DNA from 3 places in the Geodermatophilus sp. URMC 63 genome. Region 1 is predicted to be linked to each of the others. Evidence: riboswitches for the same ligand, from Rfam matches in the RefSeq annotation. Region 1 holds a riboswitch; each other region holds the start of a gene.
The links. A riboswitch is a leader RNA that binds a small molecule or an ion and turns the genes downstream of it on or off. The one in region 1 is predicted to bind cyclic di-AMP.

Region 1 (4,596 bases):
CCCGGGGAGCCGCGGCGCCGGACGCCACCTCCGCGTCGCCGTGCGACCACGGAGAGGCGGGCACGCCGGTGCGGTGGGTGCAGGCGGAGGTCAGGGACCCGGCGATCGACGCCCCACGGGCGCCCTCCGGCCCGTAAGCTCCCCGCTTCATACGGGCGGCCCGGACGTCACCGGAGCCGCCCGTGGTCACTGCCGAGTCGTCCGGAAGAAACCCCACATGGCCGACAGCCGCACCATCCCCCCTCCCTCCGACCGCCACCGGCACGCGCACCGGCCGGTGCCGAGACGCCGCCGGTCTGCGCTCCTGATCGCCGGCATCGCCGTCCTGGTGGCCGCCATCGCGGCCGCGCTGGTCCTCGCCTCGGGGGACGGGACCGACGAGGCGGACGCCGCCGATCGGGCCGTTGCGAGCCCGGCGGCGAGCACGACCCCCGTGGCGAGCAGCGAGAGCAGCCCGCCCCCCACAGCACCGGCTCTGAGCGCCGAGGAGACGGCGAGCACGCCAGACGTCCCCGAGGAGTTCGCCGCGGCCCTGCAGCAGATGGGGATCCCGCTCGACGCCCACACCGGCTGGGTCGTCGCGCAGGGGATCTGCGTCCGGCTGGGGCAGCCGGAGTACGACCAGTTCAGGATGTCCGAGGGCGTCGAGCGGCTCTTCCCCTCCGTGGAGGACGAGCAGGCCCACGACTTCGTGGCCATGGTCGCCGAGTCGGTCTGCCCCGTCTGACACCACCTGCCCGGCCCGCCGGCGGGTGTGCCGGACAGGCCGCCGGCGGCGGGCCGTCAGGCGGCGCGCAGCAGCGGTGCCAGGGTGGTGATCTCGGTGCCGTCGGGCCGCCAGGTGCGCCATCGGCCGTCCGGTCGTCGTTCGACGCGGAAGCCGTGGTGGACCTTCGTGTGGTGCCGCTCGCACAACAGCGCCGAGTTCTCCAGGTTGGTCTCGCCGCCGTCGATCCAGTGAACGAGGTGGTGAACGTCGCACCACCACGTCGGGGCTCGGCAGCCGGCGAACACGCAGGCCTGGTCGCGCAGCTCGACCGCGCGGCGCAGGTGGCGGTCGGCGAGGCGTCGTTCGCGGCCGAGGTCGATCGGAGCGCCGTCCGGGCCGAACACGACCCGGGAGACGGCGCCGTCACAGGCCAACCAGCGGGCCCGCGCCGCGGAGATCACCGCGCCGAACCTCATCCGCCCGGCACCGTGCCCGGTGGCGGGGTCGGCCAGGTCGTCGAGGTCGATCACGACCGCCACGTGCGGCTTGACCGTGCGCAGGGTCGGCAGGCCGCCGGCGGCCAGGGCGTTGTCGGCCAGCTGCACCAGGGCGTCGCCGAGCCGCTGGGCGCGGGTGCGCTCGTCGCCGGCGGGCCGGTCGGCCTGCGCGAACGACTCGACCGCCGCCTGCAACCTCTCCCCACCCACGGCGTCGAGCTCCCCGCGGATCGACAGCGACCCGTCGGCGTGCTTCGACAGCGTCAGCCGCCGCCCCTCGGTCGGGTCCGGCTCGGGCCCGTCGGGATCGAGCCGCGTCAGGTAGTGCCGCACCGCGCTCACGAAGTCCGCATGGGGGTGCTCGACGGCCAGCCCGGTGAGCACCGCGTCGATCTCCACCAGGTCCACACCACGCTCGGCGGCCGCGGCCAGCCGCTCGGGCGTGAGCACCACCGCGGCCACGCCCACCTGCTCGGCCGACACCAGCCCGGCGTCGTGCGCCTCGGCCAGCGCCGGCAGGTGCCCGAGCACCCGCCCGTTGCCCACCAGCCGGGCGGCCGCGGCGGCCGAGAGCCGGCAGTGGCCACGCAACCAGGACCGCATCGACCTCAGCCCGTCGCGCTCGGGTGCCTGCCGGTTCTCCGCCACCCGCGCCAGCCGGGTCAGCCGGGCGTCGATCCGGTTCCGCTCGGCGACCGCAGCCGCGATCTCGTCCAGGACCTCCGCGTCCGTCAGCGCGGTGGTGTCACCGACCGCGTCAATCGAACACATGTACGGAGTCTAGTCCACAGAGGTGGGCGGATCAACCTGAAAGCCCAGCTCAGAGCCCGATTTGCGGTCGTTGCCGGGTGACTGGGTCCGTTCGGACGCCGCTGCGAATGCAAGCGACTGGTGACGGCTGCGTCCGGACGTGACGGTGCCCCGGCCGGGGAGTCCGGCCGGGGCACCGTCAGGGCTGTCCGTCAGGCGACCCGGCGGGCGCCCACGTAGCTCGGCATGGAGTCGAGGTTCACCACCGCCACCGGCTTGCCGGCGGTCGAGGCGTGGACCATCTGACCGTTGCCGATGTACATGCCGACGTGCGAGACCGGGCTGTAGAAGAACACCAGGTCACCGGGCTGCAGGTCGGCCTTGGCCACCGGCGTGCCGAACGTCGACTGGGCCTTCGAGGTGCGCGGGATCGAGATCCCGGCCGCCTTGTAGGAGAAGCTGGTCAGCCCCGAGCAGTCGAAGGAGTTCGGGCCGGTCGCGCCGTACACGTACGGGTCCCCGACCTGGGCCAGCGCGGTGTCGACGGCGACCTGGGCCGCGCTGGAGGACGCCGCGGCCGGCGCGGCGGCCACGGCCGTGCCAGCGCTGTCACCCGCAGCAGCCGAGGCCGGCAGGGGGGAGAGGGCGATGCCGGCTCCGGCGATGGCCGCGACGGCGATGCCGCGGAACGAGCGACGAGCGATGGACGTGCGTGCAGTCGTCATCGACGACGGTTCTCCTGTTCTCCACGATCGCCTGCCGGGTTAGCTGACGGGTTCGGACGGGGGAGTCGCCCGGCGCGACGAGTCGCGCTTCACCCCAGTGCTCAGGTGGGTCCCCGGTCCGGGTACCGGCTGGGTGCCGGCATCCGGTTCGGCGTGTCCGGCGGGTGTCACGCGGGAGGTGACGAAGGGCCCTGGCCGAACCGCGACGACGGTAGGTAGGGGATGTGGAGCCCTCAACCGGCCCGGGGGATCGCCACGCCCGGACCACCTTGCTGGACTTGACAAGTACCGGAAATCCGAAACGCCGTGCTGAACTGCGGATATGTATCGACCTGTCGCCCTCTCACGGGCCCCTCGTGCGGGCTGACACGCAGGTCGGCGGTAAAAAGGACATAACGGTGCGTCCGAACGCTGAGTCAGCGGTTCGCCACGAGGACAGTGATCAGGACGCCGGGATCCGCACGGTTGCCGTGCCCGTTCACCGGGCATCGGGACAGCAGTCGACAGGAGGAGGACCCCGTGGGGATGTTGAGGAAGCTCGTGGCTTCGGGCGTCGCCGCCAAGGTGGTGCAGGAGCTCCAGAAGCCGCAGAACCAGGCCAAGATCAAGCAGTTCATCCGCGACTACCAAGCCAAGAACAAGAGGGGTGGAGGCGGCGCAGCCGGTCGCTACTGACGCCCACCCTGCAGCACCCCTCGCGACCCCCGTCCCCGGTACCCGGGACGGGGGTCGCGCCATGTTCAACGGGCGAGGCGGCCGTGTCGACGGTGACTGGTGTGTCGCCAGTGCGAGTTGGGGACGACTCGGTCTCGGTACATCCGGGATCAGAGACACAGGCGTGTCACGGTTCCTGCGTTCGCTCCCGACGCGGCGCCGTCACACAGCGCACGGCCACCTCCGCCGTCTGGGCCTCACACCAGGGAATGCCATGACCCAGCCGACCTACAGCCCGCCGCCGCCCGCCGCTCCGGCGCCCGAGCCCGCGAAGAAGCCCTTCTACAAGAAGGCATGGTTCCTCGTCCTCGCCGCGATCGTCGTCATCGCGGCCTTCGCATCACAGAAGGGCGGCGCCAGCACCAGTGATGCGGCATCGGGTGACTCGGCTGCCGGTGAGTCGGCGGCCCAAGGGCCGACCGACGCGGTGGAGCAGGAGTCGACCGACTCGGCGACCGTCGGTATCGGTCAGCCGGCCGCCGATGGGGACTTCCAGTACGTCGTCAACGGCGTCGACTGCAGCCAGACCCAGATCGGCGACCAGTACTTCAACACGACCGCGCAGGGCCAGTTCTGCCTCGTCGACCTGACGATCACCAACATCGGCAGTGAGTCGCAGAGCTTCCTCGGCGACAACGCGACCCTGTTCAACGCCCAGGGGCAGGAGTTCAGCGCCGACACCGAGGCCGCGATCTACCTCGAGAACGCCGACTCGCTGTACGAGGACATCAATCCCGGTAACACCCTCAACACCAAGGTCGTCTTCGACGTCCCGGCCGGCATGGTCCCCAGCTCCATCGAGCTGCACGACTCGATGCTGTCCGGCGGTGTCACCGTCGCCCTGCAGTAACCCGATTGACCGCAGGGGGTCTCGCCACGTCGGCGAGGCCCCCTGTCTCGTCTCATGGTGGCCGCCGGCGTCAGGAGCGCAGGCTGCAATCGACCTCGGGCGCTGAGAGGGATCCGTCCCATCCGAACACCCGGTCCCGCCGGCGTCCGGACACGGCGCCGTTGCGCCACCCCTGGTCACGCGCCAGCCTGACGCCGGGGCCACCGCAGAGTCGCGGCGGACCAGCCGAGGAGGGGGCATGAGCAGGGACATCGACGGCAGCCGGATCGACGCGGTGCTCGCCGACGCGGTGCTCGCCGACGCGGTGCAGAGCGGAGCGGTGCCGCACGTCGCCGCGATCGCCGCCGACCG
Region 2 (4,596 bases), 1.7 Mb from region 1:
ACCCTGTCCAAGGAGTGGCTGGTCGTCGCCCTGGTGGTCTACGGGTTCGTGGCCTCGGTGCTGCCGGTCTGGCTGCTGCTGACCCCGCGGGACTACCTGTCCACGTTCATGAAGGTCGGCGTCATCGTCCTGCTGGCGGTCGGGCTGCTGATCGCCCGCCCGGTGCTGCAGGCCGACGCGGTCACCCAGTTCGCCAAGGAGGGCACCGGCCCGGTCTTCGCCGGGTCGCTGTTCCCGTTCGTCTTCATCACCATCGCCTGCGGCGCGCTGTCGGGCTTCCACGCCCTGATCTCCTCGGGGACGACGCCGAAGATGGTGGCCAAGGAGAGCCACGTCCGCCTGATCGGCTACGGCGGCATGCTGATGGAGTCCTTCGTGGCCATCAGCGCGCTCATCGCCGCCGTCGTCATCGACCAGGGCCTGTACTTCGCGATGAACGCCCCGGCCGGCGCCACCGGCGGGACCCCGGAGACGGCGGCGGCCTTCGTCAACGGCCTGGGCTTCTCCACCTCCGCCCAGGACCTCGCCGCCGCCTCGGCCGCCGTCCAGGAGCCGAGCCTGATCTCACGCACCGGCGGCGCCCCGACGCTCGCCGTCGGCATCTCCGAGATCTTCCACAACGCCTTCGGCGGGAACCTGCAGGCGTTCTGGTACCACTTCGCGATCATGTTCGAGGCGCTGTTCATCCTCACCGCCGTCGACGCCGGCACCCGCGTGGGCCGGTTCATGCTGCAGGACACGGTCGGCAACGTGTGGAAGCGCTTCGGTGACCTGTCGTGGCGGCCGGGCAACGTCATCGCCAGCGCCGTCGTCGTCGGCCTGTGGGGCTCGATGCTCTACATCGGCGTCACCGACCCGCTGGGCGGGGTCAACCAGCTGTTCCCGCTGTTCGGCATCGCCAACCAGCTGCTCGCCGCGATCGCGCTGACCCTGGCGACCGTCCTGCTGGTGAAGCACGGCAAGCTCAGGTACGCCTGGATCACCGCCGTCCCGCTGGCCTGGGACCTGGTGGTCACCATGACGGCGAGCTGGCAGAAGGTCTTCTCCGACAACCCGGCGATCGGCTACTTCGCCCAGCGCGCCCGGTACGCCGACGCGCTCGACGCCGGTGAGGTCCTCCCGCCGGCGCAGGACGTGGGCCAGATGCAGCAGGTCGTCACCAACTCGACGATCAACGGGGTGCTGCAGGCGTTCTTCGCCCTCCTGGTGCTGGTCGTCTTCGTCAACGCGCTGGTGGTCGTCGCCCGGGCGGTCCGCACCCGCGGCGCGCTCCCGACGACGGAGGAGCCGGCGGTGCCCTCGACCATCGTCGAGCCCGCGGGTCTGTTCGCGACGGCCGAGGAGAAGCGCGCCATGGCCGAGCAGGAGCGGCTGGTCGGCGCCGGGAGGGACCGCTCGTGAGCGCCGCGGTCGCCTTCGCCGGCCGGGCCTGGCGCGGGGTGCGCTGGTACCTGCGGGAGTGGAGCGGCGAGGCCCGCTGGGACGACTACCTCGCGCACTGCGCACGGCACGGGCACGAGCCGGTGAGCCGGCGGGAGTTCGAGCGGCGCCGCGCCGACGAGGTGGAGCGCAACCCCGTCAGCCGCTGCTGCTGAGCCGGACACGACAGCGACCCCCTGCCCGCCGGGCAGGGGGTCGCTGTCGTGTCCGGCGGGGTGGGTCAGGCCGTGTAGTTCACGTGGACGTGGTCGAAGTGGTTCGCGGTCACGCTGCCGCGGTCCTCCATCTGCGTCCAGGAGCCGGTCGGGGAGGTGAGGATCCGCTGCTCGTAGATGACGTAGTCCACGCCGAGCTCCTCCCAGTGGTCGATGTGGTACTGGACGATCGCGTCGCCGAGGGCGGTGTCGGACAGGACCATGTAGTCCAGCGCCAGGCCCGACGGGTGGCCGTTCGGGTCGACGGCGCTGGCGCGGGTGCCGCCGAGGGTGATGTCGGCGGCACCGGCGACGTTGGCCACGACCGCGTCGGCGGCGGCCTGTACCTGCGGCTTGACGTCGCCGGCGCTGTTGGTGATGTGCGCGGCGCCGACGGCCGTCTGGGCGAGGGGGGTCGTCGTGGCCGACGGCGCCGACGTGCCGGCGGTGGCCGTCGTCGCGGCGGGGGACGCCGGGGCCGGAGCGGCCTGCTCGGCGCCCGTCAGCGTCAGCACCTCCCCGGGGGTGATGCGGTTCGGGTTGCTGCCGATGACGTCGGCGTTGCGCTGGTAGACCTCGCGCCAGGACTGGCCGTGGGCGGCGGCGATCGTGCGCAGCGTGTCACCACGCTCGACGGTGTAGTCGCCCCAGGCGGCGTGGCGGCCGGAGGTCCCGGCGTCGTGGTCCCAGCGGTCGCCGTCGTCCTGGGTCGTCGCCGGGGTGCCGGCCGGCTGCTCCGCGGCGGGCGCGGCGGCGGTGGTCTCGGCGGTGGTGGACGCGGTGGTCGCGGCAGGGGTGGACGCGGTGGTCGACGTGGCGCCCGACCCGGCGGCGGCCGGCGTGGTGCCCTCGGTCAGGTACTTGCCGCAGGTCGGCCAGGCGCCGATGCCCTGCCCGGCGAGGACCTCCTCGGCGATCTGGACCTGCTGGCCCGGCGTCGCCAGGTCGGCGCGGGGTGCCAGGTCGGTGCCCCCGTAGCCGGCCCAGGTCGGCTGGCTGAACTGCAGGCCGCCGTAGTAGCCGTTGCCGGTGTTGATGCTCCAGTTGCCGCCGGACTCGCACTGGGCGACGCCGGTCCAGTCGTGGGTGGTGGTGGCGGCTGCAGCTGCCGGGGAGCTGAGGACGCCGAGCCCGACGGCGGTGGCGCCGGCGGCGACGGGGGCCTTGGCGAGGACCTTCTTGGTGCGGACGTAGCGGGGCGCGCGGTGCTTGGGCATGGTGATCTCCGATCACCGCCGGCGAGGTGAGCTGTCGGGTTCGGGCGATCGGTGTGCCCGGCCGCGGGACGCGGCTTCACCCCGAGGCGAACAGCGGCAGGGCCGTGGCGCCGTGGACGTGGGTCCCCCACCCCTGCCCTGGGGAATCGTGGAGGCGACCGGTGGGCAGGGTTTGGCGGACCGGCGCCGCGCTCCTGTTTAGCTGAGCGCAGCCAAAACGTTACGTGCAGTCATGTAAGTTGTCGCCGTAACCTAGGTCACACATCGGGACGACGCGCTTACGGAGGGCAACGACGGAGGTGGGCCGGTGGAGGTCGTGCGCGGCCCAGGGCGGCAGAGGAGGCCCGGCGCGCGGATCCTCCGAGGTCCGGGCGCGCAACGGTTCGTCCCGCCCGTCCCACGAACGCCACGGCACCCCACCGGCGGTCAGGACGTGCGGGCGCGGTGCCGACACCGAGTGCACGACCCGAGGCCTGCGGGCCCGTCCGAGGAGTGCCCATGCCGTCGTCCCCCGACCCGAGCCGCCGCCTCACCGAGCTGCGTGCCGGCATGTCCGTCCTGACGAGCGCGGCCGCAGACCTGGGGGTCGGCAGCCAGAGCGAGGTGCGCGTGCTGTCCGACGGACGGCTCTGGCTGGCCGAGCAGCAGATCGCGGTGAGCGCCGCGGACGTCTACCAGGCCGCCCGCGGGCTGGTCGCCGCCCAGCTCGACGCCATCGCCGCGGTCACCGACCGGCCGGTCGAGGACCACGCGCTGGCCTGGCTGGTGACGCTGCAGACCAACGAGGTCATGGTCGGCATCGAGGACGAGGTCGCCGCTCTCGACGCTGCCCTGGAGGACACCGCCCTGGAGGACACCGCCCTGGAGGACACCGCCCTGGAGGACACCGCGGCGCTGGAGGACGACGCCGCCTAGGCACCCGCGTCCGCGCGGGTCACGGCACGCGGACGCCGACCACCCCGCCGACCGTCCGGGCCAGCGCCTCGAGGGCGCGCTGCTCGGACCCCGCGGGCCCCTGCGGCTCCCCGCGGGTGCGCCGGACGGTGGCCACGCCCTCGGCGACCGAGACGTCCCACGCGTCCAGCTCCCCGGTGTAGCCCTCGACCAGCCGCAGCAGGTCGCGGCGGATCTCGTCGTCCGGCCGGACCAGGGCGCGCAGCAGGTCGCGGCGGCTGACGATCCCGACCAGCCGGTCGCCGTCGAGGACCGGCGCGCTGCGCAGCCGGTGGTCGACGAACAGCCGGGCGACGTCGGCGAGGTCCGAGCCGGGCTCGACGGTCCGCACGGCCTCGGTCATCACCTCCCGCACCAGCACCGGCGGGGGCGGCGCGCCGGCGTCCTCGGCACGGCGCAGGTGCAGCCGGGGGTCCTGCGGCACCCGGTCGCGCAGCACGTCCACCTCGGCGACGATGCCGACCAGCCGGTCGCCGCCGTCGACGACGGGGACGGCGGCGAAGCCCCGCTCCGCCATCACCGCGCCCACGTCCTTGGCGGAGGTGTCCGGTCCCACCGTGACGACCTCGCGTGTCATGACGTCCCTGACCTGCACCGTGTCCTCCTCGGCCGCGGTCCCGTCCGGACCCCTCGGCTCCCGAGCATCCCCGGGCGGGGCGGTCCGGGCACGCCGGCCGGCTCCGCGCGGGACCCGGGCCGGTCGTGGGAGATCCCTGCTCACCCGGCCCTGCCGAGGTCCGAGAGCGTCGCGGCGGCACCCCGCCCTCGGCTGCCGTCCTCGACCCCGTTCG
Region 3 (4,596 bases), 1.6 Mb from region 1:
GCGACCAGCACCAGCAGGGCCAGCGCGGTGAGGCCGGCGTCGATGGCGGTGGAGACGGCGACGTCGCGCAGCCACAGCGGCCACGAGCGGGTGGAGAGCCCGTAGCGGTGCCGCACCACCTCGCCGTAGGCCGACACCGGCAGCGTGGCCAGCCGTCCGACCACGACGAGGACGACCGTGCCGAGCAGCGTCTGCCACGGCCAGCGTCCGCCGAGGGGCCGCGCGACCGCCGTCACCAGCCGGCTGCCCAGCCGGGTGAGGCCCAGCAGGACCGAGACGCCCAGCCCGAGCAGCAGGCCCGCCAGCGAGGCGGGGCGGATCTCGGCAGCCAGGGCCTGGGCCCGCCGGACGACGTCGACGGGCAGCCCCGCGTCGGCGCTGACCGGCGTCACGCCACCGGGCGGCTGCGGCAGGAGCGTCCACGGCGTCCGGACGACGATGACGACCACGAGGGCGGCCCCGAGCACGGCCGCGACCAGCAGGGCGGCGCGAGCGCCTCCCCGGCCCGCCGCGCTCACCCGGCCGATCCTAGGTGGCCGCGCGCGTCCGGCCCGGGACGCCCCGGCCGACGGCCGGACCACGAGCGGCACGGACTGTCCGGGACACGGCGAGGGCCGGGGACCCGCAGGTCCGCGGCCCTCGCCGCCTGCCCAGCGGTCCCGTCGAGGACACCGCCGCCGGCTCCGTCCCGGGTCCCGCCGCGAGCCTGCGAGGGGCGGGGGCAGCGAGGTCCTTCCTCAGGCGATGCGACGCATGGCGGTGATGCCGCCCATGGAGTCGACCGGCACGACCTTCACCGGCTCGCTGGAGGTCGCGGCGTGCACCATCTGGCCGTTGCCGATGTACATCGACACGTGGCTGACCGGGCTGAAGTAGAAGATCAGGTCACCGGGCTGCAGCTGCGACCGCGAGACGGCGGTGCCCATCCGCGACTGCATGCCGCTCGAGTGCGGCAGGCTGATCCCCGCCGCGGCGTACGCGTACTGCGTCAGACCCGAGCAGTCGAAGGCGTCCGGACCGCCGGCGCCCCAGACGTAGGCGTCGCCCACCTGGGCCAGCGCCGTCCGCACCGCCGCCTGGGCCGCGCCGCTGCCGCCACCGGCCGGGGCCGGAGCGGGTGCCGCCGCGGCCGGGGCCGCCGGGGCGCTGTCGCCGACCGTGCCGCCCGCCGTGGGAGCCTGCTGTGCCGCGGGGGCCGGCTGTGCGGCGGCCTGCTGGGCGGCGAGGGCCGCCTGCGCGGCGGCCGCCGCCTCCCGCTCCGCGGCGGTGAGCGCGGCGACCTGGGCCTGGTAGTCGGCGACGTCGTCCCGGAGCTGCGTCTCCTGGGCGGTCAGGCCGTCCAGGGTCTGCTGCGCGGCGGCCTCGGCGGCCTCGGCGTCGGCCTGGGCCCGGTCGGCCGCGGCGGCGGCGTCGCCCACCTCGGTCAGCACCTCGGTGGTGTGACCGGCGATCCGGTCGAGCACGGCCAGCCGGCTGACGAAGTCCTCGGCCGACTCGCTGGTCATCAGCAGGTCGAGCTCGGGCATCGTGTCGCCGCCGGTGTAGGCGCTGCGGGCCACCTGGCGGATCTGCCTGTCGAGGGAGTCGAGCCGGGCCTGCGCGTCGGCGACGGCCCGGTCGGCCTCCTCGGCGGCGGACCGCTGCTGGGCGAGCACCTCGCGGGCCTCGTTGACCTGCTCGGAGACGACCTCGAGCCGGTGGCCGGCGTCGGCGGCGAGCTGGGCGGCCTGCGCCGACGTGGTCGCCTGCTCGGGATCGGCCGTCGCGGTGCCGGGGAGGAGGGCCAGCGTCAGGCTGGCGGCGGTGCCCACGAGCGCGGTCCGGCCGAGGCGGCGGACCAACGGGGGGCGGTGCGGGCCGGCGGTGTGACCGGCGGTGGAACCGGTGGCGCGGCGGGCGGTGGACTGTGGACGTGCATGCCCCAGGGCAGGGCGGGGGGTCGCCACGGGCGGCGGCTCTCCGTTCTTCCTCAGCAACCGCCTACCGAGTTAGCTGACGGGTTCGGGCCGGGAAGACGTGCCCTATCCCCCGCGCGCCGGTGTCCCGGCGCGCGCGAGAACTCACCCCAGTGCTGCGGTGGGTCCCCGGTTCACCCGACGCACACCCCTTGGGACGGCGTCCGGCGATTCGGCGGTGCCCGGCCGAGGCCACCTCGCATCGGGTGACGACCACCCGGCCGGACGGGGCCACCGTACGGACGTGATGAGGTTGTGACAAACGCGGGTCCTGTTACCTGTGAGAACTCGCACTGTGAGGAAGGACGCCACTCCCGTGCGTCGTCCTCGGCCGTGTCTCACCCCGTCCGCCCTGCTCAGCCTGGTGTCAGCCGGTGCGCCGCCGCTGGGCCGGCCGGTGACGCAGCGGAGGCACGAGTCCGCCCTCGGCGAGCGCCCGGACGGCGCGCCGCTCGACGTCGTCGAGCTCCACCACCACGCCCGGCCGGGGCAGCACGACGTCGTCGGCCCCTGACGCCCGCGCGGCCGGGACGGGGGGCACCGGCAGCAGCACGGGCTCGGTGCCCCGCTCCCCCGGTGGCGCGCCCAGCAGGGCGGTGACGACGCAGTCGGCGCAGCCGGCGCCGCGGGCGGTGCACGAGTCGCAGTCGATGAGCATGGCCGTGTCCCTCCGGTGTCCCGGCCGCGCCGCCCGGGTGCGGGCCGCGGTCGGGACGGTCTCCCTGTCGGTTGCCGCGGACGCTAGGGACGGCCACCGACAGTCCCGGCTCAGCTGCCCGCGTACTCCCAGTGCCAGGGCTCCTCGCGGCCGTTGCCGGGGTCGGCCCACGTGGGGTGCAGCCAGCCGAACCGGCCGGCGTTGGCGACCATCCAGGCGTACTGCGGGGTGCCGAAGGCCTCCACGCCCCCGCACAGGTCGACCGCCAGCCCCCAGCCGTGGTTGCTCGTGCCCGGCACGGCCGCGAGTGCCGGCTTCTCCCCGTACAGCCGCACCTGCGCGGCGTAGGTGCGGTAGGAGTCGGTGGTGCACAGCGGGTCGCCGAAGGCCTCGGTGAACGCCGCGCTCATCGCCCGCCAGGCCGCGGCCGCGTCGCAGCGCAGCGCGTGGCCGGCCACGCCCAGCGGGCACAGGGCGCTCGGCGGGATCAACCCGTTGGGGTAACCGCCCCAGGCGCGTGCGCCGTCGACCGTCGGCGGGTGCACGGGGTTGCCGCACTCGACCCGCAGCGCGCCCCCGGTCGGCCCGGGCGCCGGTTCCCCCGGCTGCGGCCCCAGGCTCGGGCGACCGACGCGCAGCACCTGGTCGGCGGGCAGCCGCCGGACGACGACGGCACCGGCCCGGCCGTCGGCGGCCAGCATCGTCTGCCGGTCCAGGGCGATGCCGACGTGGCCGAGGCCGGCCTCCGGGGTGCCGAGGAACACCAGGTCCCCGGGCAGGACGTCGGCGGGGTCGACCGGCGTGGTGACGGCGTAGAGCCCGGCCTGGTCGGCGGGCAGGTCGACGCCCGCGGCGCCGTAGGCCGCGGACACCAGGGAGCCGCAGTCCCAGGAGTCCGGGCCGGCCGTCCCGGGGGCGTAGGGCCTGCCGAGCGCCGCCATCGCCGTGCTGACCGCCGCGACGGTCTCCGCGGGGAGCACCAGCAGCGACGTCGGCTGGCGGGGCAGCAGCGCGGCGCCGCGCTGCACCCCGCCGGCGGCCGCGCCCACCGGCGCCAGCCCGGCCGGCAGGCCGGACGCCGGGTCGAGCAGGGCCGCGGCCGGCGGCGACCGCACCCCCGCCGCGTCGAGCTCCCCGAGGTGGGCCCGCCAGTTGAGCGCCGTCTGCGCGTTGACGTCGACCTGCTGCCGCTGGAGCTGCGCCAGTTGCCGGTCGACCTCCCCCAGGGCGGCGTCGAGCTCGCCGGTGACCGCGGCCGCGGCCGCCTCGAGCTCCCCCACCTCCGCGGTCAGCCGGTCGGCCCGGTCCTGCGCGTCGGCCAGCGTGGCGTCGGCGGCCACCTGCCGGGCCAGCGCGGCCCGCTGCTGCCGTTCGGCCGCACCGACGACCTCGGCGGTGTGCGCGTCGACCGCCTCGAGGTAGCCGAGCGCCGTGGCGACGTCGCCGGGGTCGCCACCGGCGAGCAGGACGGTGAGGGGGGTGAGCGCGCCGCCGTCGCGGTAGACCGCGGAGGCGTACTCCGCGACCACCGCCCGGAGGCGGCCCAGCTCGTCCTCGGCGGCGTCCACGGCGGCCTGCGCGGCCGCGACCGCGGCCTCCGCCCCGGTGAGCGCCTGCCGCGCCCCGGCCACCTCGGCCTGCCGCCGCTGCAGGTCGGCCTGCACCTCGGCGGCGCGCTGCTGCAGCCGGTCGAGCGCCTCGCTGTCGAGCACCCCGCTGGTGCTCCCGGGCTGGTCGCTGGGCGCAGCGGCGGCCGGCCCCGCCGGCGCCACGGCGAGCAGCGCCGCGAGCAGCACGGCGAGCAGCACCGCGAGCACCGGGGCGGCCACCGCGAGCGCCGCCCGCCGGAGGACGCGTCGCCGGGAGCGGGCGCGCATCGGACCCCCTCGTCTGCCCGGACCACCGCGGCCCGTCGCGGGATCGTCCACCACCACCACCGGCTCCCGCCAGCGATCCGGAGCCCTCTCCCCCTCCCGGACGAGG

Region 2: linked by a shared signal. The riboswitch ahead of ACWIZO_RS24075 (transglycosylase family protein) and the one ahead of ACWIZO_RS16230 (C40 family peptidase) in region 1 are both predicted to bind cyclic di-AMP.
Region 3: linked by a shared signal. The riboswitch ahead of ACWIZO_RS23755 (NlpC/P60 family protein) and the one ahead of ACWIZO_RS16230 (C40 family peptidase) in region 1 are both predicted to bind cyclic di-AMP.

Annotation. Positions count from the first base shown of each region.
Region 1 covers NZ_CP199956.1:3,307,170-3,311,765, forward strand. The annotation lists gene ACWIZO_RS16220 (hypothetical protein) at 218-727, shown strand; gene ACWIZO_RS16225 (DUF222 domain-containing protein) at 784-1,977, opposite strand; gene ACWIZO_RS16230 (C40 family peptidase) at 2,169-2,681, opposite strand; cyclic di-AMP (ydaO/yuaA leader) riboswitch at 2,694-2,827, opposite strand; gene ACWIZO_RS16235 (hypothetical protein) at 3,201-3,356, shown strand; gene ACWIZO_RS16240 (DUF4352 domain-containing protein) at 3,610-4,245, shown strand; gene ACWIZO_RS16245 (serine hydrolase domain-containing protein) at 4,484-4,596, shown strand, end outside.
Region 2 covers NZ_CP199956.1:4,958,478-4,963,073, reverse strand. The annotation lists gene ACWIZO_RS24085 (carbon starvation CstA family protein) at 1-1,401, shown strand, start outside; gene ACWIZO_RS24080 (YbdD/YjiX family protein) at 1,398-1,595, shown strand; gene ACWIZO_RS24075 (transglycosylase family protein) at 1,661-2,851, opposite strand; cyclic di-AMP (ydaO/yuaA leader) riboswitch at 2,853-3,018, opposite strand; gene ACWIZO_RS24070 (hypothetical protein) at 3,350-3,766, shown strand; gene ACWIZO_RS24065 (CBS domain-containing protein) at 3,786-4,400, opposite strand.
Region 3 covers NZ_CP199956.1:4,891,814-4,896,409, forward strand. The annotation lists gene ACWIZO_RS23750 (M48 family metalloprotease) at 1-518, opposite strand, end outside; gene ACWIZO_RS23755 (NlpC/P60 family protein) at 738-1,811, opposite strand; cyclic di-AMP (ydaO/yuaA leader) riboswitch at 1,963-2,128, opposite strand; gene ACWIZO_RS23760 (hypothetical protein) at 2,323-2,613, opposite strand; gene ACWIZO_RS23765 (NlpC/P60 family protein) at 2,724-4,490, opposite strand.